DNA from 3 places in the Streptomyces sp. NPDC107654 genome. Region 2 is predicted to be linked to each of the others. Evidence: riboswitches for the same ligand, from Rfam matches in the RefSeq annotation. Region 2 holds a riboswitch; each other region holds the start of a gene.
What was found. Region 2 has a riboswitch for cobalamin ahead of metE (5-methyltetrahydropteroyltriglutamate--homocysteine S-methyltransferase). Riboswitches for the same ligand answer to the same signal wherever they lie in the genome.

Region 1 (9,347 bases), on a different contig from region 2:
GCGCCTCCATCTCCTCCACGATCCGCCGGCACAGCCGCTCCAGCAGGTCGATCGCGTCGGACGCGGTCCGCGCGGGGCCCTCGACCAGGTCCGTCAGCTCCACCGGCACCTTCACCGGGGCACCCGGCTCGGCCAGCAGCTCCTTCTCCACCATCCCGAAGTGGGCCGCCAGCGAAGCCCGCAGACCGGGCAGCGCGTTCGCCCGCCCGCCCCACACCTGCGAGGCGCGCAGCACGGCCAGCACCAGGTTCACCCGTGGTTCGCCGGCCGGCCCGCCGCCGAGGATGTGGAGCCCGTCGCGGATCTGCACGTCCTTGATCTCGCACAGATAGCCGTCGATGTGCATGACGAACTCGTCGAACGCGTCGTCGTCCGGCTGCTCGTCCACGTGCAGGTCGTGGTGCAGCTCCGCCGCCTTCACCAGCGTCCAGATCTGGGCGCGGACGGCCGGGGCCTTCGCCGGGTCCAGGTCGGAGACGAGCGCGTACTCGTCCAGCAGCTGCTCCAGCTTGGCCAGGTCACCGTAGGTGTCGGCACGCGCCATCGGCGGCACCAGGTGGTCGACCACCGTGGCGTGCCCGCGCCGCTTGGCCTGGGTGCCCTCGCCGGGGTCGTTGACGATGAACGGGTAGACGAGCGGCAGGTCGCCGAGTACGGCGTCCGGGGCGCACCCGCCCGACAGGCCGAGGCCCTTGCCCGGCAGCCACTCCATCGTGCCGTGCTTGCCCATGTGCACGATCGCGTCCGCGCCGAAGGAGTTGTCCAGCCACCGGTACGCCGCCATGTAGTGGTGCGACGGCGGCATGTCCGGGTCGTGGTAGATCGCGATCGGGTTCTCGCCGAAGCCGCGCGGCGGCTGGATCATGACGACGACGTTCCCGAACCGGAGGCTGGCCAGCACGATGTCGTCGCCGTCCACGTAGAGGCTGCCCGGCGGCTCGCCCCACGCCTCGGTCATCGCGTCCCGCAACCCGGGGTCGAGCCTCTCGAACCACGCCCGGTAGTCGGCCAGCGGCACCCGCGCGGGCGCCGCGGCCAGCTGCTCCTCGGTCAGCCACTCGACGTCGTGGCCGCCGGCCGCGATGAGGCGGTGGATCAGCTCGTCCCCGCCGGACGGGTACTCGGTGAGCCCGTACCCGGCCTCCCGCAGCGCGTCCAGCACCCGTACCGCCGACGCGGGCGTGTCCAGACCGACCGCGTTGCCGACCCGGGAGTGCTTGGTCGGATACGCGGTGAAGACCAGGGCGACCTTCTTCTCGGCGTTCGGCTTGTGCCGCAGCCGGGCGTGCCTGACGGCGATCCCGGCCACGCGGGCGGCCCGCTCGGGGTCGGCGACGTACACCGGCACCTCGTCGGGTCCCTGCTCCTTGAAGGAGAACGGCACGGTGATCAGCCGGCCGTCGAACTCCGGGATCGCCACCTGCATCGCCGCGTCCATCGGGGACAGCGCCGCGTCGGACTCCTCCCACGCGGCCCGCGAGGAGGTGAGGCAGAGGCCTTGCAGCACGGGGACGTTCAGGTCGGCGAGCGCGCCGATGTCCCAGGACTCCTCGTCGCCGCCCGCCGATGCCTGCGAGGCGTGCGTGCCGCCGGCCGCGAGCACGGTGGCCACCAGCGCGTCGGCACGGCCCAGCAGCTCGTACAGCCCGGGGTCCGCGCCGCGCAGCGAACCGCAGTACACGGCGAGGGCGTTGGCGCCCTGCGCCTCGATCGCCTCGCACAGGGTGTCCACGAAGGCGGTGTTGCCGCTCAGTTCGTGCGCCCGGTAGAACAGCACGCCCACGGTCGGCCGGCCGTCGACGACGGTACGGTCGCCGTGGACGCCGAACTCCGGCATCTTCCGCGGCTCCTCGAAGCCCTCTCCGGTCAGCAGCACGGTGTCCGACAGGAACCGGGACAGCTCCTGCAGGTTCGCGGGGCCGCCCTCGACCAGGTACTTCAGCGCCTCCGCGACCACACCGGCCGGCACCGACGACTCCGCCATCAGCTCGGCGTCCGGCACGGTCTCACCGCCCAGCAGCACGGTCGGGATGCCGGACGCCTTCAGCGCGGCCAGCCCGTCCTCCCAGGCCCGCTTGCCGCCCAGCAGCCGGACGACGGCCAGGTCCGCGCCCTCGATCAGGCCCGGCAGCTCCCCGGCGACGTCGACCCGGGTGGGGTTGCCGATGCGGTAGCCGGCGCCGGAGGCCCGGGCCGCCAGCAGATCCGTGTCGGCGGTCGACAACAACAACACTGTGCTCATGCGGGCGCTCCCGGTGGAATGAAAGGCAGTCCTTGCGGCGCGCCCGACTCGATGAGCCGCCACAGCGCGTCCGTGTCCGCGTGCTGTTCGATGAGGTCGCCGAGCCGGTCGAGCTGCTCCTCGCGCAGCGCGGCGAAGGAGGTGTCCGGCGCGGGCACGAAGCGGCGGCCCGCGGCGGCGGCCACCTCGCGCAGGAAGGCCCGGCGGAAGCCGTCCGACTCCAGCGAGCCGTGCCAGTGCGTGCCCCAGGTCTGGCCGACCCGGCAGCCGTCGAGGAAGGGCTCGCCGCCCTCGACGGTGGCCACGCCGTGGTGGATCTCGTAGCCGTCGACCCGCTCGCCGAGGGCCTCGCCACGGGGCCGGGTGAGGGTCTTCTCGCGGGCGAAGCGCACCCGGACGGGCAGCACGCCGAGACCCGGGACGGCTCCGGCGCGGGACTCGACCTCGTCCTCGATGTGCTCGCCGAGGATCTGGAAGCCGCCGCAGACCCCCAGGACGGGACGCTGTTCGGCGGCCCGCCGTACCAGCGCGTCGGCGAGTCCGCGCTCCCGCAGCCACTCCAGCGCCCGTACGGTCCCGCGCGTGCCCGGGACCACCACGAGGTCGGCGTCCGCCAGCTCCTCCGGCCGGTCCACGAACCGCACCACGACGCCCGGTTCGGCGGCCAGGGCGTCCACGTCGGTGAAGTTGGACATCAGCGGGATCGCGCACACGGCGACCCGCAGCACGTCCTCGCCGACCGGGGGCGTGACGGTGGACTCCCGTACGGTGCCCCGCAGCGACACGCGCAGCCCGTCCTCCTCGTCGATGCCGAGCCCGTGCCGGAAGGGCAGCACACCGTACGTCCGCCGCCCCGTCAGGTCCCGGAGCATGTCCAGCCCGGGCTCCAGCAGGCCGACATCGCCCCGGAACTTGTTCACCAGGAACCCGGCGACCAGCTCCTGGTCCTCCGGTGAGAGCAGGGCGACGGTGCCGAAGAAGGACGCGAAGACGCCCCCGCGGTCGATGTCGCCGACGACGAGCACGGGCAGCCGCGCGTTGCGTGCGATGCCCATGTTGACGATGTCCGTCCGCCGGAGGTTGATCTCGGCCGGACTGCCCGCCCCCTCACAGATCACCGCGTCATACGTGCCCCGCAACTCGGCCAGGCAGTCCAGCACCGTGCCCAGCAGCCGTTGTTGGCGCCCGCCGTGGTACCCGCGTGCGCTCAGCTCGCCCACCGGCTTGCCGAGCAGCACCACCTGACTGCTCTGCTCGCCGCCGGGCTTGAGCAGCACCGGGTTCATCAGCGCGGTCGGCTCGACCCGGCAGGCCTGCGCCTGCATCGCCTGCGCCCGCCCGATCTCGGCGCCCTCGCGCGTGACGAACGAGTTCAGCGACATGTTCTGCGCCTTGAACGGCGCGACCTTCACCCCCTGGCGTACCAGCCAGCGGCAGATGCCGGCCGTCACGACGCTCTTGCCGGCGTCGGAGGTGGTGCCGGCGACGAGGAGACCACCGTTCACTTCCCGCGTCCTTTCAGCAGCCGGCGTGCGGTGAGCGTGCCGGCGAGGGCGAGCAGGCCGACGCGGCGGGAGAGCCGTACGGCCCGGTCGATGTCGGTGACCCGGACGGGCCGCCCGGCGGCTCCGTTGAGGACGGGCCGGTGCTCGACCCGGCCGCCGTAGGAGAGCGTCCCGCCCAGGCGTACGCCGAGGGCACCCGCGAAGGAGGCCTCCACGGGACCGGCGTTGGGGCTGGGGTGCCGGCGCGCGTCGGCCTTCCAGGCACGCAGGGCACCCAGCGGATCGGGTCCGGCCGCGGCGGCGAGCACGGCGGTCAGCCGGGCACCCGGCCAGCCGGCGACGTCGTCGAGGCGGGCGGAGGCCCAGCCGAAGCGCCGCAGACGGGGGGACTTGTGACCCACCATCGCGTCCAGGGTGTTGACCGCCCGGAACCCGAGGAGCCCCGGGACCCCCGCCACGGCACCCCAGACGAGGGCGCCGACGACGGCGTCCGAGGTGTTCTCGGCGACCGACTCGACCACGGCCCGGGCGACACCGTCGGCGTCCAGCGCCTGCGGGTCCCGGCCGCACAGGTGGGGCAGCCGCGCCCGGGCGGTCTCGATGTCCCCGGCCTCCAGGGCGCGTCCGATGGCGCGGGCCTCGCGGGCGAGCGAGGTGCCGCCGACGACGGCCCAGGTGGCGGCGGCGGTCAGCGCGACGGAGGCGGTGGGGGAGGGGCGTACAGCGCGTGCGGCGAGTGCGCCGAGCGCGACGGCGCCACCGGCGCACACGGTGGTGTGCAGGGCGCCCCAGCCGCGGTGGTCGTGCCACAAGGCGCCTTCCACGGCCCCGGCCGCCCGGCCGAACACGGCGACCGGATGCCCGCGACGGGGATCGCCGAGGAGCAGGTCACCGAGGACGCCGGCGGCGGCGCCGTACGCGTATGTGCGATCGGCACCCATCGGCTCAGCCGGCCGTGGGCACAGGAACGGGCCTGACAGCCCTGGTGCTGGTCCTCGATCGGCAGCCGAGCATGGCGATATGTGTCCTCACTCAGGGTGTCCGCGCCCTGGTTCGACGTGCATCGGCGGTGAGAGTTCCTGGCTCCCGGGAAGTTCTTCCCCGGTGACAGTGGCGGGACCGCGCCGGATTCGCACCGGCTTCCTCTCCTGCCGCCGTTGATGGCCTGGGCAGTCCACCACGCGCCCGGAAGGGCCGTCAACTTGCCTTTGACCTGCGTGGGGACAGTGTGCTGATCCCCACACCGCGGGGCGCGCGGGGTCTGCCGGGGTACGGCAGAGGCTCCCCGCACGGCGTGCGCGGGGAGCCTTTCGGTGGTGTGGTCAGGCCTTGGCCACGATCAGGTTGATGCCGTACGCCACCGCCGCCGCGCAGGCCGCGAAGCACAGGTAGGCGCCGGTGACGGCGAGGGCGGCGGAGTCCCCCTGGGCCGTGGCCTTCTCGCGCCGGTTCAGGCCCGCGATGCCGAGCGTGAACAGGGTCACCAGGCCCACGGTGACCACGAGGCTGACGCCGAACACGGAGCCCAGGGCTGCCCAGTCGATCTTCATAGTGCTTCCTTCGCTAACCGGGTGCTCGGGGTCAGACCGCGGCGGCCGGCGGGGCGGCCGGAGCCGGTTCGGCGGGGGCGGTGGCCTGCTGCGGGAACGTGAGGTCCACATCGGCGGCGACCGTGCCGGTGGGCGGCGGGATCACGGCGGCGATGGCGGTCGTGACCACACCGGCGGGCTCCTCGGTCTCCTCGACCACGTTGGTGTGGTCGACGACCTCGCGGCGGGAGATCTTCCAGATCGCGGCGGACGCGGCGACCAGGAAGACGGCGACCACGGCGGTGCCCCAGTCACCCAGGTCGGTGACGGCCTCGGCGCCCGCGCCGACCAGCGCGGCGGCCGGGAGGGTGAGCGCCCAGGCGACGAACATGCGGGTCGCGGTGGACCAGCGGACCACACCGCCCTTGCGGCCCAGGCCCGCGCCCATCACCGAGCCGGAGACGACGTGGGTGGTGGAGAGGGAGAAGCCGAGGTGGGAGGAGGCCAGGATGGCGGTCGCGGCGCTGGTCTGGGCGGCGAAGCCCTGGCGCGGCTCCAGGTCGGTCAGGCCCTTGCCCATGGTGCGGATGATGCGCCAGCCGCCGATGTAGGTGCCGAGCGCGATGGCCAGGCCGGCGGAGAGGATCACCCAGGTGGGAGGGTTGGAGCCGGGGGCGATCGAGCCGCCCGCGACGAGGGCGAGGGTGATGATGCCCATCGTCTTCTGGGCGTCGTTGGTGCCGTGCGCGAGGGAGACCAGGCCGGCGGAGGCGATCTGGCCGGCGCGGTAGCCCTTGCGGGTGGCCTCGCCGTCGGCGGTGCCGCCGATGCCGTAGGAGAACCGGGTGGCCAGCAGCGAGGCGAGGCCCGCCACGATCGGCGCGGCGACGGCCGGGAGCAGCACCTTGGTGACGAGGACGTCACCGTGGACGGCGCCGAAGCCGGCGGAGGCGACGGTGGCGCCGACCAGGCCGCCCATCAGGGCGTGCGAGGAGCTGGACGGCAGGCCCACGAGCCAGGTCAGCAGGTTCCAGAGGATCGCGCCGACCAGGGCGGCGAAGATGACCTCGGGACGGATGCCGGTCTCGTCGACGAGACCCTTGGAGATCGTGTTCGCGACCTCCACGGAGAGGAAGGCGCCCACGAGATTGAGGACGGCGGACATGGCGACCGCGATCTTCGGCTTCAGGGCGCCTGTGGAGATGGTGGTGGCCATCGCGTTCGCGGTGTCGTGGAAACCGTTCGTGAAATCGAACGCGAGAGCGGTTGCCACCACTATCGCGAGGATCAGCGAGAAGCTTTCCATTTACCCAGGCAATCGTTCGAGGTCATTGGCGGGTCGAACGTAGGCAACCTGGGTGAACGGAAGATGAACTGAGACGGGCGTGAGGATGTCCGTCACGCGCGTACGAGGCTCCGCTCCCCTCTCCCGGCCCAAGCGCCCCTTGGCTAGCGGCCGCGGGCCAGGACCCGCAGCCTGCTCAGGGAGCCGTTGAAGAGATTCTGGTCACCCGGCAGCCGGCCCTTGGTGCCGTACTGCCAGAACGTCCAGTACCGCCAGCCGCCGGGCAGGGCGCCCGGTCGCGAGGTGCCGTGACGGGCGATCCACAGGGCGTGCGAGGAGGAGAAGGCGCGACTGTTGCCGGTGCACAGCCTCCACCACTGGGTCGTGGTGTAGATCAGCGGCCGGCGGCCGGTCTCCCGCTTGATCTCGTCGCTGAACGACCGGATCCAGCGGACCATCCGTTTCCTGTCCAGCCCGTAGCACTTGTGCCGCGCGTCGTACGGGTTGTACTCGATGTCCAGCGCGGGCGGCAGCGTCCAGCCGTCCGCCCGCCAGTCCCCGCCGTGCCGTACGAAGTAGGCGGCCTGCCGGGCCCCGGAGGACCGGTCCGGCAGCGCGAAGTGGTACGCGCCCCGGATCAGGCCGGCCTTGCGGGCGCCGGTGTACTGCCCCGAGAAGTAGGGGTTGCGGTAGGCCGTGGACTCGGTCGCCTTGATGTACGCGAACCGGGCGCCCCTGGCCCGGGCGGCGGCCCAGTCGATCCGCTTCTGGTGCGACGACACGTCATGCCCCCGGGGCAGCCCGGCACCGGCCCTCGGCATCCCGGCGGCGTCCGGGGCCGCGGGCTCCTGCCAGATCCCGGCTGTCCACGCGGAACCGGTGGCGGTGGCCGGCGAGATCCCGGCTGTCCGCGCGGAAACGGCGGCCGGCGGGGATGTGCCGGCCTCGGCCTGCCCGGCCGCCTTCGGTGCGCCGCCGGCCGTCCGCAGGGACCCGGCCGGCCGCGGCGAGTCCGTCGAGGCCGACGCCGGTGGTCCGGCCGGACCGGTCGGCGCCTCCCCCGCGGATGCGGCCCCGGCGGGTGCGGGGCCGGCGAGGGCGAGGACCGCCGTGGCCGCGGTGAGAACCGCGGCGCGGCGGCGGGCGAGGGTGCGTTCACGGGCCATGCGTCTCCCCGGGGCGGCGGACGGCCTGCCTCCCGCGGGCGGCGGCGGTCGTCCAATGGGCAGGAGGGACCATTGAAAAACCCGGCGATCACCGAATGGGCGACGATTTGATGCGGTTCCGGGTGGTCTGTCATAAAATGCGCCCGTTCGGCCGCACGGTCTCCGGGCGGAAGCCGCCGCCCCGCCCGCTCCGCGCACCCCCCGGCTGGCAGGATCACCGCATGGCTGAACCGATTCTGCACACCGACGACGGGCACCAGGACGAGGTACGGCTCTGGGCGGAACTGGTCGCTACGGCCCGCCGCAGCGTCGCCGACGGACTGGTCGTCGGCACCTCCGGCAACGTCTCCGCCCGCATCGGGGACCTGGTGCTGGTCACCCCCTCCGGCGTCCCCTACGACCGGCTCACCCCCGCCGACATCACCGGCGTCGACCTCACCGGACGCCAGGTGCTCGGCACGCTCGTACCGACCAGCGAGCTGCCCATGCACCTCGCCGTCTACCGCACCACCGACGCCCGGGCCGTCGTCCACACCCACGCCGTGCACGCGACCGCGGTCTCCACGCTCGTGCCCGAGCTGCCCCCGGTCCACTACATGACCGGCGCCCTCGGCGGTCCCGTACGGGTCGCCCCCTACGCCACCTACGGCACCGACGAACTCGCCGAGAACATGCTCCGCGCCCTCGCCGGCCGCTCCGGCTGCCTGCTGCAGAACCACGGCACGATCACCCACGGCGCCACCCTCGACCAGGCCTACGACCGTTCCGCCCAGCTGGAGTGGATGTGCCGGCTGTGGCTGACGGCGTCCTCGGTGCCGGGCCTGACGCCGTCCCTGCTCACGGAGGCACAACTCGCGCAGGCCGGGGAACGCTTGAAGGGATACGGCCAACGGAGGTGACCCCGTGCCCCACAGCAACCCGCCCCGAGCCCTGACCGCTCCGCTCGACCTGCTCCGCCGCACCGGTGCGAGCCGGCCGGGCCCGATCCGCGGCACCGGCCCCCTGCGCCCCCCGCTTCCGCTGGCCGGAGGACCGGTCCGCGCCGACACTGGACCCGTGCGTACCGCAAAGGCGACCGCCACCGCACTCACCGCCTTCCTGGCAGCCGGCACGGCTTCCGTGGTCGCCGGCCGGCTCGCCAGCGCCGCCGCGCTGAAGGCGCCCGCGGGACGTCCGCTGCCCACCGAGCCCCGCCTCACCGTGCACGGCACGGCCGCCGGCCAGGTCACGCTCACCCGCGACCTGGCCGCCCTGCGCCCCGGCACGTACGGGCTGGCCGGTGACGGCTCGCACGCGGTCGTCGGCCCCGTCCTGGAGGCGGCCGAGCACACCGCCGACACCGTCGTACGCCGCCTCGAACGCGTCACCCACGGCACCCTCGCCCCCGGCGACGCGGTGTGGCTCACCCCGAACCTGTACGTCGGCGACCCCGGCACCGCCCTCGGCCTGGACCACGCCGACGTCGACGTGCCCGGGGAGCTCGGACCCCTGCCCGCCTGGTTCGTGCCCGGCGACCGGAACACCTGGGTGATCGCCCTGCACGGCCTCGGCACCACCCGGGAACACGCCCTCAACGTCATGCGCTTCCTGCACGGCCGCCGGCTTCCGGTCCTCGCCCTC
Region 2 (9,347 bases):
CCGAAGGACTTTCCGGCCGCCCTGCTGTGGCGGTTCCGGCTGTCCGCACTGGCCATCCAGACCGCGATGTGGGCCGGCTTCGGCCTGCTCTTCGGCGAACTGGCGGAACGCCTGCTGAACCCGAAGCCGGCGGCAGCCGCGAGCGGCCGCGCGGTTCCGGCCGCGCACTGATTCCTTCCGGACAACAGAGGGCCCTACGGAACCAACCGGGGGCCTTCTGGCGTTCTCCGGACACCGAGTCCGACGGAAGAGTGAGTACGGCTCGGTAGTGCAGCCCGACCCTACGCGGACCACCCGGCCGATGAGCGGAGGAACCGAGTGGCCAAAACCCCCCAGCCGCGCCATATCACCCTCGGTGGCCGCGAGGCGGTCGCCCTCACCCGGGAGGAATACGACCAACTGATAGCCAGCCGACGGCAGATCGGCGGCCAGAGCGCCCGGGTGCGGGTCCTCGCCCAGCAGGCCAAACGCACCGAACAACTGCTCCGCGACCTGGAGGCACTGATTGCCGCACAGGGGGAGGGATGCAGCGGGCAGGTCCGCACATCGTCGACGACCTGCCCCGAAAGCCCGGCCACCCGGACGAACGCTGCTGGCGCCTGCCTGCGGTGCGAGTTGGCGGCGCTGCTGCGCCGTCACCGGGCCCCAGAGCCCTGAGCGCCGGTAGGTGAGTCCCAGTCGACGTCCGGCACGGCCAGGGGGCGTCCGAGCCGCAGATTCCAGCGCCCGGCTCGGCCGCTGAGTTCGGTCACCGTGAGCGGTGGCACATCGAGGCGCCAGAAAACAGTGGCGGGTAGGTCCAACGCTTGTGTGATCGCCGCCCGCACCACCTCCGGCTCGACCACAGCGAGCACACGACCCTCGAAAGTCCCCGCTCCCTCCAGCCACCGTGAGAGCCTCTCGCACAGGACCTGTACGGACTCACCCCCGTGCGGTGCGCTGCACGGGTCCGTGAGCCAGTGGGCCACGGCTTCCGGTTCGGCAGCCGCCACCGCCTCCAGCGTGCGGCCTCGCCAGCGGCCCACGTCCAGCCCGGCCAGCTCCGGCGTCTCTCCGCCGTCGAGGCCGAGGGCGCTCGCCGTCTGCCGACAGCGCGCACTCGGGGACACGACCACGCGCGCGGGCACGGACAGTGACCCGGCGCCCGCACGGGCGCGAGCCGTGCCGGTGTCATCGATCGAGTCGCCGTCGTAGAACCGGGCCGTTCGCAGTGATGGGCTCGTGGCCGGTGAGACGAAGGTGACGCGACTGGTCACGGGGCTGCTCCTGCTGTCGGTGTCATGGGGCGTGGGTGCCCACCGCCTTGCGGGACTGCCGGGTCGCGGTCGTAGTGTGCACGGCCTGCTGGACGGCCTGAATAGGCCCTCTCGGTACCACCGCGTCTACAAGCACGGCGACTCCCGCGTGCCCATCATGCGGGATGCCCTGATCTTCGTGATGAGCCGCGTCACCGGCTGGACCGCCCACATCACCGAACAACTCGCCCGCAACGCTTTGATCCGCTCTCTCGTCTCGTACGCAGGGCCGGGCCAGCGGGCGGTGCCGACGGCCGAGTAGGGACACATGGCTGCCGGCGCGCTGTCCGGCGGAGAGCGCAGGGCCGAGGCGCTCGTGGCGCCCCGGCCCCGTTCCGTGTCCGGTCAGGTTACGAGGCAGACAGTTCGGCGCGGACGGTGCGCGCGGCGGCGACCAGGTTCTCCAGGGAGCCGCGTGTCTCGGGCCAGCCGCGGGTCTTCAGACCGCAGTCGGGGTTGACCCAGAGCCGTTCGGCGGGGATGGCCTGGAGACCGGTGCGCAGCAGGTCCGCCACCTCCTCGGCGCTCGGCACGCGAGGCGAGTGGATGTCGTACACACCGGGGCCGGCCTCGCGCGGGTAGTTGTGGGCGGCGAGTTCGCGGGCGACCTGCATGTGGGAGCGGGCGGCCTCCAGGCTGATGACGTCGGCGTCGAGGTCGTCGATCGCTTGGACGATGTCGCCGAACTCGGCGTAGCACATGTGAGTGTGGATCTGAGTGTCCGGGCGAACCCCACTGGTGGTGAGGCGGAAGGCTTCGGTCGCCCAGGCCAGGTACTCAGCCCGGTCGGCGGCGCGCAGGGGAAGAGTCTCGCGCAGTGCGGGTTCATCCACCTGGATCACCGACGTCCCGCCCGCCTCCAGGTCATTGACTTCGTCGCGCAGGGCCAGGGCGACCTGTCGGGCGGTGTCGGCGAGGGGCTGGTCGTCACGGACGAAGGACCAGGCGAGCATGGTGACCGGGCCGGTGAGCATGCCCTTGACCGGCCGGTCTGTGAGCGACTGTGCGTACGTCGTCCAGCGGACGGTCATCGGCTCGGGGCGGGAGATGTCACCGGCCAGGATCGGCGGGCGGACGTAGCGGGTGCCGTAGGACTGGACCCAGCCGTGCTGTGTGGCGAGGTAGCCGGTGAACTGCTCGGCGAAGTACTGGACCATGTCGTTGCGCTCGGCCTCGCCGTGCACCAGGACGTCCAGGCCGGTCTTCTCCTGGAAGGTGATCACCTCCTCGATCTCCGCCTTGATCCGTTCCTCGTAGCCGACCGTGTCGATGCTGCCGGCGCGCAGGCCGGCGCGTGCCACGCGCAGTTCACCGGTCTGCGGGAAGGACCCGATGGTCGTGGTCGGGAGGAGGGGCAGACGGAGGTGGGCGCGCTGGGCCGCGCAGCGTTCGGCGTAGGGCTGGGAGCGGCGGGCGTCGGCGTCGGTGACCGCGGCGGCGCGGGAGCGCACGGCCGGGTCGTGGGTGATGGGCGAGCCTGCCCGGGAGACGAGATCGGCACGGTTGGCGGCCAGTTCGGCGGTGATCGTGCCGGTGCCCTGGGCGAGGCCCTTGGCGAGGGTGACGACCTCGCGCGTCTTCTGCCGGGCGAAGGCGAGCCAGCGCAGGATCTGCGGCTCGATGTCCCGTTCCGCGGTGGCGTCGAGCGGGACGTGCAGCAGGGAGCAGGAGGCGGCCACGTCGACGCGGTCCGCCAGTCCGAGCAGGGTGCCCAGGGTGGAGAGGGACTTGGCCAGGTCGTTGACCCAGATGTTGCGGCCGTTGACGACTCCGGCCACCAGGCGCTTTCCGGGCAGACCGCCGACGGCGGCGAGGTCGTCCAGGTTGGCGGCGGCGGCCCCGGTGAAGTCCAGGGCCAGGCCCTCGACCGGGGCTTTGGCGAGTACCGGGAGGGCCTCGCCGAGCCGGTCGAAGTAGGACGCTACGAGAAGCTCGGGCCGGTCGGGGAGGGCACCGAGGTCACGGTAGGCACGGGTGACTGCGTTGAGTTCGGCCGGGTTGCGGTCCTGGACGAGGGCGGGCTCGTCCAGCTGGACCCACTCAGCGCCCGCGGCCCGCAGGTCGGCGAGGACTTCGGCGTACACCGGCAGCAGGCGGTCCAGCAGGGTGAGCGGCTCGAAGTCGCTCGGGGCGCCGGGTGCGGGCTTGGCCAGCAGGAGGTAGGTGACCGGACCGACCAGCACGGGCCGGGCGGTGAGGCCCAGGGCCAGGGCCTCCTTCAGCTCGGCGACCTGCTTGGTCGCGTCGGCGGCGAAGACGGTGTCCGGGCCGAGTTCGGGGACCAGGTAGTGGTAGTTGGTGTCGAACCACTTGGTCATCTCCAGCGGTGCGACGTCCTGTGTGCCGCGGGCCATGGCGAAGTAGCCGTCGAGCGGATCGGCGTCCACGGCCTCACGGTGGCGTGCGGGGATCGCGCCGACCATGACGGTGGTGTCCAGGACGTGGTCGTAGTACGAGAAGTCGCCGGCGGGCACCTCGTCGATGCCGGCCTCGCCGAGCTGCTGCCAGTTCGTACGGCGCAGGTCGGCGGCGGTGGCACGAAGGGCGTCGGCGGTGACGCGGCCCTTCCAGTAGCCCTCGATCGCCTTCTTCAGTTCCCGGCTCTGTCCCTGGCGGGGGTAGCCGTACACGGTGGCCCGTGCTGCCGCGGCTGCGGGCTTGGTGTTCACGGAGATCTCCTTCGCGAGATGAATCCCTGAGATCCCGGGGACGGGACGAGAGCGCGAAGGGGTGACGGAACCGGACGGACGCGAGCCGGCGCCGGCAAGGCGCGGTCCTCCGCCTGGTGTGTTCGCCGACCCGCCCTCGAGGTCACCGGGATGTCCGCGCACGGGTGGTCCGGACGCGGGCAGTTGGCAGGTCTTCGGACTCGCGGGCACGTCTCGTCGTACGAAGTCGTACGAGACACCTACTGGCCGTCGCTTCCCAGGCCCTCCTCGGACCCAGTGCGTATGACGGCGGTCGTTCCCGCTCACCGCTGCGGGGCAGTCCCGGATTCCCACCGGGTTCCCTCTTACGACGCATCCCGCCTGGCGGACGGGGCGAACCAGCTGCACCGGCCAGCCTACGGTGTCACCGTCAGGGAAGAGAGCGGGACGTCCATCATCTGGATGGTGAGGCGGACCACATCGCGCCGGGCAGGCCACAGGGCGGGAAGCCCGCCGCACACGCGCTTCCCGCCCTTCCCCTGTCACGCCGCGCGGGGACCCTCACCCCTGCGGCGGCGCGAGCCCCTCAGCCCCCGCGTCGTACCAGGCCCTCAGACCCGGTCGTAGGTGTGGAACCCCCGGCCGGTCTTCCTGCCGAGCAGTCCCGCCTCCACCATCCGCTGGAGCAGCGGCGGAGGCGCGTAGAGCGGCTCCCGGAACTCGGCGTACAGCGACTCGGCGATCGAGGCGACGGTGTCCAGGCCGATCAGGTCCGCCAGCCTCAGCGGGCCCATCGGGTGAGCGCAGCCCAGCTCCATGCCGGTGTCGATGTCGGTGGCCGTGGCGAAGCCGGACTCCGCCATGCGGATCGCCGACAGAAGGTAGGGGATGAGCAGCGCGTTGACGACGAACCCGGCCCGGTCCCGGGACCGGATGACGGACTTTCCGAGGACGCGGGCCGCGAACTCCTCGACGATGGCGGTCGTGTCGGCCGATGTATGCAGCGATGTCACCACCTCCACCAGTGGCAGCACGGGGACAGGGTTGAAGAAGTGCAGTCCCACGACCCGGTCCGCGCGGCTCGTGGCCATGCCGAGCCGCATGATCGGGAGGGAGGACGTGTTGGTGGCGAGAACGGCGGCAGGGTCCTCGATGATCTTGTCGAGAGCGGCGAACACCTCCGTCTTGGCGTCCGCGTTCTCCACGACGGCTTCGACGACGAGCTGCCGGTCGGCCAGGTCCTCCAGATCGCCGGTGAAGACGAGCCGGATGAGGGCGTCCTGCGCGGCAGCCTGCTCCAGCTTGCCCCGCCGTACGGCGCGGTCCAGCGAGGCCGCCACCCGGTCCCGTGCGGCTCGGGCCGCGACCGCGTCCACCTCGCACACCACGGTGTCAAGCCCGGCCCGTGCGCACACCTCGGCGATACCGGCGCCCATCTGACCACCGCCCACGACACCGACGCGCCGAATGACCCCGCTCATGCTCCGGCCCCCGTCCGGCGCACAAGGTGCCGGCTGTAGGCGTCAGGGGTGAAGAAGAGAGGAAGTTCGCCCGCCAGAGCCGTCCGTTCGAAGAGCGCGCGGACCTCCTGGACATCTGCCCAGGGATACTCGGCCCCGAGCACGGCGACCTCGTCGTCGAGCAGCGCGAGGACCGTCTCCCGGTCGATCACCCGGTGTCGCAGCCACTGCCAGACCTGCACCCGGGCGATCTCGGCGGTGGCCGCGTCCTCCATGAGCCCGTACAGGGCGACGGCGCCCTGGCCGCGCAGCCAGGCGGCGAAGTAGCGCAGCGCGACGGCGATGTTCGTGCGGACGCCCTCGGCGGTCGGGGGGCCGCTGATGCGCCGCACGGACAGCAGGTCGGCCGCCGTCACCTCCACGTCGTCCCGCGTCCGGTCGATCTGGTGGGGGCGTTCGCCGAGGACGTCGTCGAAGACCTCGCGGCAGACGGGGACGAGGCCGGGGTGGGCGACCCAGGAGCCGTCGAAACCGTCTTCCGCCTCACGTTCCTTGTCCAGCCGGACCTTGGCGAGTGCCGCCTCGTGGGCGGCCGGGTCCTTGTCCGGCACCTGTGCTGCCATGCCGCCGATGGCGTGGGCGCCGCGCTGGTGGCAGGTGCGCACGAGGAGTTCGGTGTAGGCGCGCATGAAGGGGGCGGTCATCGTGACCTTGGCGCGGTCGGGCAGGAGGAAGTCGGTGCGGTGGCCGAAGGTCTTGATCACGCTGAACAGGTAGTCCCAACGCCCCGCGTTGAGGCCGGCGCTGTGCTCGCGCAGCTCGTAGAGGATCTCCTCCATCTCGAACGCGGCGGTGATCGTCTCGATGAGGACGGTGGCGCGGACGGTGCCGCGGGGGATGCCGAGCAGGTCCTGGGCGGTGACGAAGATGTCGTTCCACAGGCGGGCCTCGTAGCGGTTCTCCAGCTTGGGCAGGTAGAAGTACGGGCCGTGCCCGGCGTCGATCTGCCGCTGGGCGCAGTGGAAGAAGTACAGGCCGAAGTCGACGAGTGCGGCGGGCACGGGGCGGCCTTCGTACTCCAGGTGTTCCTCGTCCAGGTGCCAGCCGCGCGGCCGAACCATGATAGTGGCGAGCTGTTGGCCGAGCCGGTACTCCTTGCCGCCGGGTGTGGTGAAGTCGATGCGGCGCTCGATGGCGTCGAGCAGGTTGAGCTGGCCGTCGATGACGTTGTTCCAGGTGGGTGCGGTGGCGTCTTCGAAGTCGGCCATCCAGACCTTGGCCCCGGAGTTGAGGGCGTTGACCGTCATCCGGCGGTCCGGCGGGCCGGTGATCTCGACGCGGCGGTCGGTCAGCCCTGGTGCGGGTGGCGCGACGCGCCAGGTCCGGTCGGCACGGATGGCGGAGGTAACCATCGGGAAGTCGAGCGGGGAGCCCGATGCCAGCCGCAGGACCTGCCGGCGGCGCTCCCTCATCAGGTCGCTCCGGCGTGTGCCGAAGGCTGCGGCCAGGCGGCCCAGGAAGTCCAGGGCGGCGGGCGTGAGGATCTCGTCGTGACGATCGCCCACGGGTGCGAGAACGCGGACGTGGTGGGTCAGGGCGCTGGTGGACATCGCTTCTCCTGCGGGCAGGGCGGGGCGGGCGGGTGCGGGATGCGGGGGTCGGACCGGGACGGTCGTACGACCCCCGGACACCCGGGGCAGACCGGACAGGTCCCGAAGGGCCGGCCTAGTGGAACTGCTCCTCCTCCGTGGAACCGGCCAACGCGGTCGTCGAGGAAGCGGGGTTGACGGCGGTGGAGACCAGGTCGAAGTAGCCGGTGCCGACCTCCCGCTGGTGCTTGACGGCCGTGAAGCCCTGCGCCTGCGCGGCGAACTCCCGCTCCTGCAAGTCGACATAGGCGGTCATGCCGTGCTCGGCGTAGCCACGGGCGAGGTCGAACATGCCGTGGTTGAGGGAGTGGAAGCCGGCCAGGGTGATGAACTGGAAGCGATAGCCCATCGCGCCCAGCTCCCGCTGGAACTTGGCGATCTGGTCATCGTCCAGCGCGGCCTTCCAGTTGAAGGAGGGCGAGCAGTTGTAGGCGAGCATCTGGTCCGGGTACTGCGCGTGGATCGCCTCGGCGAACTCGCGGGCCTGGCCCAGGTCAGGGGTGCCGGTCTCGACCCAGATCAGGTCGGCGTACGGGGCGTAGGCCAGGCCGCGGGCGATCACGGGCGCCATGCCGTTGCGGACGCGGTAGAAGCCCTCGGCGGTGCGCTCGCCGGTGACGAACTCGGCGTCGCGCTCGTCGACGTCGGTCGTGAGCAGGTTGGCGGCGAGCGCGTCGGTGCGGGCGATGATGACCGTGGGCACGTCGGCGGTGTCGGCGGCGAGGCGGGCCGCGTTCAGGGTGCGGATGTGCTGGGAGGTCGGCACCAGGACCTTGCCGCCGAGGTGGCCGCACTTCTTCTCCGAGGCGAGCTGGTCCTCGTAGTGGATGCCGGCCGCACCGGCCGCGATCATCGCCTTGGTCAGCTCGAAGGCGTTCAGCGGACCGCCGAAGCCGGCCTCCGCGTCGGCGACGATCGGCGCCAGCCAGTCCGTGGTGTCGCCGGCGTCCTCGGCGGTGGCGATCTGGTCGGCGCGCAGCAGCGCGTTGTTGATCCGACGCACCACCTGCGGCACGGAGTTGGCGGGGTAGAGGCTCTGGTCGGGGTAGGTGTGGCCGGCCTGGTTGGCGTCGGCCGCGACCTGCCAGCCGGACAGGTAGATGGCCTGCAGACCGGCCTTCACCTGCTGGACGGCCTGTCCGCCGGTGAGCGCGCCGAGGGCATGGATGTAGTCCTGCTCGTGCAACTGGCGCCACAGCCGTTCGGCGCCGCGCCGGGCCAGGGTGTGCTCCTCGCGGACGCTGCCGGAGAGCCGGACGACGTCCTCGGCGCTGTAGGTGCGCTCGATGCCCTGCCACCGGGGGTCGGTGGCCCAGCGTCGGGCCAGTTCCTCGGCTGTCTGCGTCCTCGCTTGTGCCATGACGGTCACCGTCTCTCGGTTTGTGCAGATTGCCAATTCCGCCTGTCCTGCGACGGGTGTGGCACTGCGTGTCGAATCGCTGTGATGCGGCCCGCCGTCATCCCGGGAGACGAAGGTGAGCAATGCTGCCGGGCGCAGACGTCGCGGATGCCCGGGGCTCCGACGTCAGGGCAGTGAATCGTGCCCCGGTCCCGAGAGGCGTCTGCCGGGTCCGGCGGGCCGCACTATGACTCTGACACTGGCACTCAGTGCCATCAAGCTTGGACAGTAGCCAACTTCTGCGAATCTTCGGGCAGCGTTCTGCCAAGTCTGCGAATGCTCCTACCACCAGTTGATCCCGTACCATCACCAGACCAAATCCCCGGCAGGGAGGAACGGGCGGTGAGCAAGACCTACGCGGGGGCGCGGTTGCGGAGACTGCGTGAGGAACGCGGAATGAGCCAAGCGGAGTTCGCTCGTTCTCTGGGCCTTTCCCCCAGCTATCTGAACCAGATGGAGCACGACTCCCGTCCGCTCACCGTGCCGGTCCTGCTCAGGCTGACCGAGACCTACGGCGTCGACCCCGGGTTCTTCTCGGCACGCGACACGACCCGCCTCGTGGCCGACCTGCGCGAGGCGCTGACGGGAGAGATCACCGCCGCCAGGGTCACCCAGTCCGATCTGGCCGACCTGGCGTCCCGGATGCCCGCGGTCGCCCAGGTACTGGTCGAACTGGGCCGCCGCAACCAGCTCCTGTCCGAGCGGCTGGCCGGAGTGACGGACGGCCGGGACGGAGACCGGGGCACCGCGCCGTCGCCGCACGAGGAGATCCGGGACTTTTTCTACCGTCGCCAGAACTACCTCCACGAGACCGACCTCGCCGCCGAGCACCTGGCCGACGAGATCGGAGTACGGCCCGGCGAGGTGATCGGGGCCCTCACGGCCAGGCTCGCCCG
Region 3 (9,347 bases), on a different contig from region 2:
CCAGATGCCGGCGTACCTGGGCGGCCGGCCGGACAGCAGGCGCGCGTTGTCCCGCAGCCGCACCACCCAGGAGAGGAAGAGCAGGGCGCAGACCAGCACGGCGGCACCGCCGAGGGACGTGACGAGGTGGTACGAGTCCTCCAGCGCGGTGAGCGGCCGGTGCACCCCCTCGCCCTGGTCCGGCGGCCCGGAGCCGGGTTCGCCGGCGAGAGCCAGCCGCGTCTCCCACACGCCCCGCGCCACCCAGGCGGCGCCCGCGAGCAGCAGCCCGGCGGCGGCCAGCCGTCCCGTCACCCGGACGTCCCGGTACGGCGTCGCCTCCCCGGCGGCCCGCTCCTGCCGCGCGGCCGGCGCGTCCTCGTGTCCCATCGCCCCTCCCCTTGCCGGTGTCCGGACTCTTCCCGGCCTCCTCCGGTGAGGACGACGGCGTGCGGCCCCCCGTTCCGCCCGGGGGGAACGTCAGGGTCAGGCCATCCAGAAGAACACGGCGGTCATCCGCTTCTCCGCCAGCGTCCGGCCGGAGTAACCGGTGGCGCTGTGCACCAGGTTGGCGTGGTACAGCAGCAGCCGGTTGTACCTGTGCGGGACGCGCACGTCCTCCTCGAAGGCGTCCGCGCCGACGTACCGGGTGCCGAGGGCCTCGACCAGGTTGGTGTGCGGGGCCTGGACGACGTTGCCGCCGAGCCGGCCGCCGGGCAGGGACTGGCGGTAGAAGCTGGTGCCGCAGTCCTTCGGCACGTCCGGGTTGAGGTAGAGCACGGCCGCGTACCGGCACAGGGCCCTGGAGTCGGTGTGCGGGCGGGGCGCGCTCTCGCCCTCGCCGACCACCTGGACGCAGTTGTGGTTGAGGGTGCCGCCGCCGGGCGTCCGCTGCACCCACAGCTCCTTCGCCCCGGTCGCCTTCTTCACCAGGCGCTCGATCCGGGCGAGTTCCGCCGGTTCCAGACCGGGCATGGCGCGCAGGCCGGGCCAGGTCTCGGAGGTGTACGGGTACCCCTCGACCCAGTCGTCCTTGGCCAGACACCGCTGCCGTACGGCGTCGGCGTCCGGCAGGACGTCGTCCAGCACCCAGTAGTCGCGGCCCTTGGTGGGCTTGCGGTAGGGCAGGACGGGCAGCGCGGCGGGGGTGCGCGGCGGTGGCTGTGGGGGCATGCGGCGAATCTAGGCGGCCGGCCGGTCTGCCTTCTCCCGGGCGCAGGTCAACCTTCTGCCCGGCAGCGGCCAACCTTTGGCCAAGGGCACCGGGGGATTCTTTACCCGGGGCCGCCGATCTTTACCCGGGACCGCTGAGAAGAATCGCCGTCGCGTCCGTACCGCTGTGTGTCCGAACCATGGGCGGGATCCCCAGCAGGAGGAACGGTGCGCTTTTCGCGGAACGCGACGGGAACGCTCTTCGTGGGCGGTGCCATGGCTCTGACCCTCGCGGCACTCGCCTACCCGGGCATGCTCGGCCTCGACACCGTCTCCAGCTCCCAGACGCGCATCATCGCCAACACCCAGTGGGGGCCGCTCACCGAGGGGGACCGGGACTTCGTGGTCAAGGTGCGGGCGGCGGGCCTGTGGGAGTACCCGCTCGGTCAGATCGGGCTGCAGAAGGGCAGCTCGAAGGGGGTCAAGACGGCCAGCGCGCACCTGGTGGACGGGCACGCGGCGCTGGACGCCTCCTGCCGCAAGCTCGCCCCGATGCTGAACATCACGCTGCCCAATGTGGCGAGCCCGCAACAGGAGGGCTTCGTGAACCAGTTGAAGGGCGAGAGCGGCAAGCAGTTCGACACCGACTTCGCCAACATCCTGCGGATGACGCACGGCTCGATCTTCAACACCATCGCGAAGATCCGTTCCACCACGAAGAACTCGCTGGTCCGCGCTCTCGCCGACCAGGCCAACGACACGGTTCTGGACCACATCACGGTGATGGAGAAGACCGGTCTGGTCGACTTCGACCAGACCATCTTCAACCAGACCACCCCGCCGAAGCTGCCCTCCTCCGACCTGACCCCGCCGGCCCCGCCGGCGGGCCAGCCGGAGGTGGTGCTCACCCCGCCGCCGACCGCCACGTCCACCCCGCTGGACCTGAGCGGCCTCCCCGGCGGCGGCACCGCCCCCGGCCCCAGCCCTTCGGCCGGTTAGGGCCTCGCGACGTCGCGCGTGGGGGAGTCGGCAACCGGCGACAACGCCGCAGACGTGCGTGCCGGACCCCGCGACCCCGGCACGTTCCGGACGAGAGGCCCTAGGCCAGCCACACCGTGGTGTCCGGCGGCAGCGCGCTCCCCTCCGGCAGCGGGGTGCTGCTGAGCAGGATCTCGCCCGGCGGCAGCGGTACCGGCTCGGCGGCCAGGTTGGTGACGCTGCGCCAGCCGTCGGAGCGGCTGAAGTCCAGCACACCGGCCGGCGCGTCCGGGGTCCAGGTCAGGGTCTCGCCCGCGAGCAGCTTGCGGCGCAGCCGCAGGGCCGTGCGGTACAGCTCCAGCGTGGAACCCTCGGTCCCGGTCTGCGCGTCGACGGCGTACGCCGCGAAGGACGCGGGCTGCGGCAGCCAGGAGGCCCCGGGCCCGAAGCCGTAACTGGGCCCGGTCGTCGTCCACGGCAGCGGCACCCGGCAGCCGTCGCGGCCCTTGCGGACATGGCCGGTCTGCTCCCAGATCGGGTCCTGGAGCACCTCGAAGGGCAGATCGGCGACCTCCGGCAGGCCGAGTTCCTCGCCCTGGTAGAGGTAGGCCGAGCCGGGCAGCGCCAGCATCAGCAGGGTCGCCGCCCGGGCCCGGCGCAGCCCGGCCGCCGCGTCGACCGCGGGCGCGGCACCGTCGGCGAGCAGCCAGGCGGCCGGGTCGGTGTCCGGCGGCAGCATCAGCCGGGAGGCGTGGCGTACGACGTCGTGGTTGGACAGCACCCAGGTCGCGGAGGCCCCGGCGGCCCGGGCCGTGGCCAGCGAGGCGGCGATGACGTCCCGCAGCTCCCCGGCGTCCCAGCGGGCCTCCAGGTACTCGAAGTTGAACGCCTGGCCGAGTTCGTCGGGGCGGGCGTACAGGGCGCGGCGGTCGCCCGGCACCCAGGCCTCGGCGACGGCCATGCGCGGCGGGCTGTACGCGTCGAAGATCTTGCGCCAGTCCCGGTAGATCTCGTGGACCTCGTCCCGGTCCCAGTACGGGTGGCTGCCCGGCGGCACCAGCGGCAGCGCCTCCTCGCCGGTCGCACCGAGGCCGCCGACGTCCCGCAGTGGCTCGGTGAGGTCTTTGGCCAGACCGTGGGCGACGTCCACGCGGAAGCCGTCCACGCCCCGGTCGGACCAGAACCGCAGGGTGGTGCGGAAGTCGGCGCGGACCTCCTCGTTGTCCCAGTTGAGGTCGGGCTGTTCGGGGGCGAAGAGGTGGAGGTACCAGTCCCCGTCGGGCACCCGCCGCCAGGCGCTGCCGCCGAACACCGACTGCCAGTCGGTGGGCGGCAGCTCCCCGTGCGCGCCCCGCCCGGGCCGGAAGACGTACCGCTCCCGGGCGGCGGAGCCGGGTCCGGCGCGCAGCGCCTCCTCGAACCAGGGGTGCAGGTGGGAGGTGTGGTTGGGGACGATGTCCACGACGACCTTGAGGCCGAGCCGGTGCGCCTCGGCGACCAGGGCGTCGAAGTCGTCCAGGGTGCCGAGGCGCTCGTCGACGCCGCGCGGGTCGATGACGTCGTAGCCGCCGTCGGCGAGTTCGGAGGGGTAGAAGGGGCTCAGCCACAGGGCGTCCACGCCGAGCGTGGCGAGGTGGTCCAGACGCCGGGTGACACCCCGGAGGTCACCGAGGCCGTCTCCGTCGGCGTCGGCGAAACTGCGCGGGTACACCTGGTAGATGACGGCCTGGCGCCACCAGTCGGGGTTCCTGGGCGAGAGGTCCGGCGAGCGGTCTGCCATACGGGCTCCCATGGGACGGACGACAGTACGGAATCTGTATCTGTCCACATTGCCCGGAAAGGGAACCTTTTCGTGGGCGGTCAGACCGTGCAGTGCTCCAACAGGCCCTGTACCTCCACGTCCACCACCCGGTACCGCACCACGCGCCCCTCCTTCTCCCCGGCCACGACCCCGGCCGCCCGCAGCAGCCGCAGGGCCTGGGAGACGGCCGGGTCGTTCATGCCCGTGGCGACCGCGAGGTCCGACACGGCGAGCGGCCCGGTGCGGTGCAGGGCGAGCAGCAGCGCGAGCCGGTTGGCGTCGGCCAGCAGGGAGAAACGGTCGGCCCAGGTGCGCAGGAGCCCCGCGTCGCCGATGGCGGCGATCGCCTCGCACACCCGGTGACCGTCGATGGTGCGACGGTCGGCTCGGTCGGCAGGCACGAGATGCATGCCCCCCATCCTCGCAGGCGCACTTTTGTGATCTTGCATACCTGCGCGGGTGCGCAGCTATGCAGGAAAGCGCGCACCCCTCTACGGTGGGCGGGCCGTGGTGTTCGGGAAGTCGATGCAAGGTCGACGCGGCCCTCGCCACTGTGATCGGGGAGTTCCCGTCCCGTCCGGCACCCGCCGGGCCACTGGTCGTACGACCGGGAAGGCAGGGACGGCGGACGTACGACCCGTAAGCCAGGAGACCGGCCACGGCACTCATGAAGTGATCCACGAGGTGCTGGAGCATGAACGATGGCCGATGCCACGACCTTCCGCTGGCGACGCGAGGACACCGTCAGGACGGCGGGCCTGATGGCGGTGATCATCGCCCTGCACGTCGTCGCCTTCGGCATCCTGTACCTCCTCGTGGCCCCCCGGCACTACAGGATCGGCACCGACGTCTTCGGGGTCGGTCTCGGCATCACCGCCTACACCCTGGGCATGCGGCACGCCTTCGACGCCGACCACATAGCGGCGATCGACAACACCACCCGCAAGCTGATGGCCGACGGCAAGCGGCCGGTGTCGGTGGGCTTCTGGTTCGCGCTCGGCCACTCCAGCGTCGTCGTCCTGCTGGCCCTGCTGATCGCGGGCGGCACCTCGCTCGCCGGCAAGGTGATGAACGAGGGCTCCACCACCCACCAGGTGCTCGGCTTCCTCGGTACGACGATCTCCGGCACGTTCCTCTACCTCATCGCCGCCCTGAACCTGATCGCCCTGGTGGGCATCCTGAAGGTCTTCCGGGCGATGCGCGCGGGCGCGTACGACGAGAAGGAGCTGGAACAGCACCTGGACTCGCGCGGCTTCATGAACCGGATCCTGGGCCGCCTCACCAAGTCCGTCTCCCGCCCCGGCCAGATGTACCCGCTGGGCTTCCTCTTCGGCCTCGGCTTCGACACGGCCACCGAGGTCACGCTGATGGTGATGGCGGGCTCCGGCGCGGCGGCCGGCCTGCCCTGGTACGCGGTGCTGTGCCTGCCCCTCCTCTTCGCCGCCGGGATGAGCCTGTTCGACACCCTCGACGGCACGTTCATGAACTTCGCCTACCAGTGGGCGTTCGCCAACCCCGTCCGCAAGGTCTTCTACAACCTCGCCATCACCGGCCTGTCCATCGCCGTCGCCTTCTTCATCGGCACGATCGAACTGGTCGGCGTCCTGCACGAGAAGTTCGCCCTGCACGACGCGGTGACCGGCTGGATCGCCGGCCTCGACCTCGACAACGTCGGCTACCTCATCGTCGGCCTGTTCGTGGCGGTGTGGGCGGCGGCCCTGACGTACTGGCGGCTGGCCCGCGTGGAGGAACGCTGGTCGGCCGCCGACTGACTACCGCTCCACCGTCTCCAGGTACAGCTTCACGTACCGATCGGCGTCGACCTCCAACGCGACGTCCACCAGCGCCGTCTCACGGCCCCCCTCGTGGATCTCCGACTCGCCCAGCCGGGGCCGCCGGTCGACGATGGTCTGGCCGCGGGTCGGGCCGGGGGCGAGGGAGACCTCGACCGGGAGCAGGCGGGTGGTGATGCCCTGCGGGTCGGCGACCGCGCACACCGCGCCGGCGTCGCCGAGACCGCCCGCCTCCTCGGCCTCCGGCGGCTCGCCCTGGTGGGCCGGCCGGTGGGCGAGGAGTTCGCCGGCCAGGCGGGTGCCCGGCTCGCCGCTCCCGCGCAGCCGGTGCACCTCGGCGCTGTCCACGACGACCTGCCGGAAGACGTCCAGGCCGTACATCGTGATCGGCACCCCGGCCGTGAGCAGGATCGCCGCGGCCTCCGGATCGTGCCAGACGTTGAACTCCGCGACCGGCGTGGCGTTGCCGACCTCCACCGCCCCGCCCATGAACACGATCCGCTCGATGTTCCGGGTCACCTCCGGGTGGGTGCGCAGGAGCAGGGCGATGTTGGTCAGGGGCGCCGTCGGGATCAGGGTGACCGGGCGCGGGGAGGCCAGGATCTCGCGGTGCAGGAGCGTGACCGCGTCGACGTCCACCGGGGTCCGGGCGGGCGCGGGCAGGCCCAGGTCGCCCATGCCGTCGGCGCCGTGCACGGGGGCGTGACGGGCGGGCTCCAGCAGCGGGCGCTCGGCACCCCGGGCCACCGGGATGTCGGGGGCGCCCGCCCGCTCCAGCACGGTGAGGGTGTTGCGGACCACGCCGTCCACGTCGGTGTTCCCGGCCACGCAGGTCACCGCCCTGAGGTCGAGTCCGGGGTGGCGCACGGCGAACAGCAGGGCCAGGGCGTCGTCGACACCGGTGTCGCAGTCGATGATCACGGGGATGGGCTGACCGGTCACGGCGGGCTCCTTCCGTCGTCTCGACCTTAGATCAGGCCCAGAGCGCGGTGCCGCGTGCCGCCACCCGTTCGGCGACGCGCCGCAGCAGCTCGCTCCCGGGCAGCGCACCGGGCCGGCGGCCGTCCCGCAGGCGTACGGCGGCCAGCCCGGCGCCGGCCTCCCGGGCCCCGATCACCGCCTGGTACGGCACCAGGCGCGCCGCGCGGACCCTGGCGCCCAGGGTCCCCTCTCCCGGCCCGGCGAGTTCGGCGCGCAGGCCCAGCGCGAGCGCCTCCCGGACCAGCGCCGCCGCCGGCTCCACCTGCTCCTCGGCCACCGGCAGCACCACCAGCTGCACGGGGGCCAGCCAGGCCGGGAACGCGCCGGCGTGGGTCTCCACCAGGTGGGCGACGACCCGTTCGACACTGCCGATGACGCTGCGGTGCACCATCACCGGCCGGTGCTTCGCGCCGTCGGCGCCGATGTAGCGCAGGTCGAAGCGGGCGGGCTGGTGGAAGTCGATCTGCACGGTGGACAGGGTGGACTCGCGGCCCGCCGGGTCCGCGATCTGCACGTCGATCTTCGGGCCGTAGAACGCGGCCTCGCCCTCCGCCTCCTCGTAGGCCACCCCGGCCTCCGCGAGGGCCTCCCGCAGCAGCCCGGTCGCCCGGCGCCACAGCTCCGGGTCGGCGACGTACTTGCCGCCCGCGCCGGGCAGCGAGAGCCGGTGGCGCACGGCCTCGATGCCGAGGTCGGCGTGGGCGCGGGCGATCAGCTCCAGCGCGGCGCGGGCCTCGGCCACCGCCTGGTCCGGGGTGCAGAAGACGTGCGCGTCGTTGAGGTGGACGGCGCGGACCCGGGTCAGGCCGCCGAGCACGCCGGACGGTTCGGCGCGGTGCATGGTGCCCAGCTCGGCGATGCGCAGGGGCAGTTCGCGGTGGCTGCGGGAGCGGGAGCGGTAGATCAGGGCGTGGTGGGGGCAGAGGCTGGGCCGCAGGACGACCTCCTCGGCGCCGAGCCGCATCGGCGGGTACATGTCGTCGCGGTAGTGGTCCCAGTGCCCGGAGATCTCGTACAGCTCGCGCTTGCCGAGCGCGGGCGAGTAGACGTGCCGGTAGCCGGCCCGGCGTTCGGCGTCCCGGATGTACTCCTCCAGGGTGTGCCGCACGACGGCCCCGTCCGGCAGCCAGTAGGGCAGCCCGGCGCCCATCAGCGGATCGGTGCCGAAGAGCCCGAGGGCCCGCCCGAGCCGCCGGTGGTCCACGGCCTGCTCTTCCGCCTTGCCGTTCATCCGTTCCTCCTCCGTCGGGAGGCGGACGCCCCGGTGCACGACGAAGCCCCGGGGCGTGCGCCCCGGGGCTTCGATGCTGGTCAGGTGTCAGCGCGCCGGGACGGTGTCCGGCGTCGTCGTGCTCGACGGATGCGAGTGGGCGCGCTGCATGCCGGGCACGCTACCGCGCCCGCCTTCCCCGGCACCACGGACTTTTTCCGCCGCCCCCTCCCCCGGCACCACGGCTCTCCACCGCCCCGCCCGGCGCCACCGGTCTCCTCCGCGCCCCTCACCCGTACGGCCCGGAGCGCTGGTGAGCGGATCGGCCCGGTGGTGCCGTGAGATCAGGCACCGTCGGCCGCACGCAGCCCAGGAGGCACCCATGATCCCCGCGATACGCACCCGCGTCCCCCGTGGCGTCCTCCTCACCGTCCTCGCCGCCGGCCTCATAGCCGCCGGCGGCTGCGCGGCCCTCGGCCTGAAGCACCCGGCGAGCGCGCCGTACCCGCTGCCCACGATCGACCGGCCGAGCCAGACCTCCAGGGCGTCCGCGCGGGCCGACGGTTCCACGCTCAGCGACGAGCAGGCCCAGTCGGCGCTGATCAACGAGACCGACCTGGGCGCCCCCTGGACGCCCACGCGCGGCGCGGCCACCTGGCGGGACGGCCTGCTGAAGGCCCGGACCACGGCCGGGGAGTGCCAGCGGCTGCTGGACGCCCTGTACAGCGACGAACTCCTCGGCGCCCCGGCCCGCGTCGCCGTCGGCCTGGACGACGCCGACACCGACGCCCAGCTCCGCTACCAGATCGGCGCCCGCCGCCCCGCCGACGTCGACGCCGTCCTGTCCTGGCTGCACACCCTCCCCGTGCAGTGCGCCCGCTTCACCGCCACCACGGACACCGGCCTGGTGGAGGACGTCCGGGTCGTGGAGGCCCCGCTGCCGGAGGTCGGCGACGCCCGGCAGGGCCTGCGCCTCACCCTCGCCACCACGAACGACGACGGCGAGGCGTACCTCCTCACCATGGACCTGGCCGCCGTCCGCGTCGGCGAGGACGCCTTCGCCCTCACCAACGCGGGCCTCGGCGACGTCCCGAACGACGCCACCCAGGCCGCCGTCCAGATCGGCGCCCTGCGGCTGGCGGACATCCGCAGGCAGGGGCGGGCCCAGGTGTGAGGGGTCACAGCGGCGGCTGCGCCGGTGCCGGCCCCAGGGTCGTGGTGCCGGGGGCGGTGCGGTGGCCGAGGCCGGTGCGGTAGGCGTCCAGCGCGGCCTCGACGCGGCCCGTGCGGCGGAGCAGGTCGCCGAGGAGGCGGCACAGGTCGGCGAGGTCACCGGCGGCGCCCGCGCGTTCCAGGAGGCTGAGGGCGCGGACGTAGTGCTCCTCGGCGGCCTCCGTGTCGCGGGCGTCCTCCGCGATGATGCCGAGCAGGCGGTGCGCGGCGGCGGCGTGGA

Region 1: linked by a shared signal. The riboswitch ahead of ACZ7N4_RS34935 (cobalamin biosynthesis protein) and the one ahead of metE (5-methyltetrahydropteroyltriglutamate--homocysteine S-methyltransferase) in region 2 are both predicted to bind cobalamin.
Region 3: linked by a shared signal. The riboswitch ahead of nicT (Nickel transporter NicT) and the one ahead of metE (5-methyltetrahydropteroyltriglutamate--homocysteine S-methyltransferase) in region 2 are both predicted to bind cobalamin.

Annotation. Positions count from the first base shown of each region.
Region 1 is NZ_JBVKBI010000031.1:49,818-59,164, reverse strand. It holds gene cobN (cobaltochelatase subunit CobN) at 1-2,242, opposite strand, end outside; gene ACZ7N4_RS34940 (cobyric acid synthase) at 2,239-3,747, opposite strand; gene ACZ7N4_RS34935 (cobalamin biosynthesis protein) at 3,744-4,688, opposite strand; cobalamin riboswitch at 4,799-4,940, opposite strand; gene ACZ7N4_RS34930 (hypothetical protein) at 5,070-5,297, opposite strand; gene ACZ7N4_RS34925 (inorganic phosphate transporter) at 5,329-6,582, opposite strand; gene ACZ7N4_RS34920 (lysozyme) at 6,726-7,418, opposite strand; gene ACZ7N4_RS34915 (class II aldolase/adducin family protein) at 7,949-8,626, shown strand; gene ACZ7N4_RS34910 (alpha/beta hydrolase) at 8,784-9,347, shown strand, end outside.
Region 2 is NZ_JBVKBI010000006.1:293,882-303,228, reverse strand. It holds gene ACZ7N4_RS13915 (CbtA family protein) at 1-171, shown strand, start outside; gene ACZ7N4_RS13910 (hypothetical protein) at 319-657, shown strand; gene ACZ7N4_RS13905 (histidine phosphatase family protein) at 636-1,256, opposite strand; partial or broken gene ACZ7N4_RS13900 (citrate/2-methylcitrate synthase) at 1,375-1,557, shown strand; gene metE (5-methyltetrahydropteroyltriglutamate--homocysteine S-methyltransferase) at 1,646-3,964, opposite strand; cobalamin riboswitch at 4,133-4,361, opposite strand; gene ACZ7N4_RS13890 (3-hydroxybutyryl-CoA dehydrogenase) at 4,555-5,424, opposite strand; gene aceB (malate synthase A) at 5,421-7,013, opposite strand; gene aceA (isocitrate lyase) at 7,129-8,412, opposite strand; gene ACZ7N4_RS13875 (short-chain fatty acyl-CoA regulator family protein) at 8,794-9,347, shown strand, end outside.
Region 3 is NZ_JBVKBI010000007.1:324,643-333,989, reverse strand. It holds gene ACZ7N4_RS16010 (DUF4328 domain-containing protein) at 1-369, opposite strand, end outside; gene ACZ7N4_RS16005 (DUF6445 family protein) at 466-1,152, opposite strand; gene ACZ7N4_RS16000 (DUF4142 domain-containing protein) at 1,408-2,130, shown strand; gene ACZ7N4_RS15995 (glycoside hydrolase family 13 protein) at 2,231-3,889, opposite strand; gene ACZ7N4_RS15990 (metalloregulator ArsR/SmtB family transcription factor) at 3,970-4,320, opposite strand; cobalamin riboswitch at 4,402-4,585, shown strand; gene nicT (Nickel transporter NicT) at 4,612-5,682, shown strand; gene ACZ7N4_RS15980 (nucleoside hydrolase) at 5,683-6,645, opposite strand; gene thrS (threonine--tRNA ligase) at 6,677-7,915, opposite strand; gene ACZ7N4_RS15970 (hypothetical protein) at 8,277-9,068, shown strand; gene ACZ7N4_RS15965 (helix-turn-helix domain-containing protein) at 9,073-9,347, opposite strand, start outside.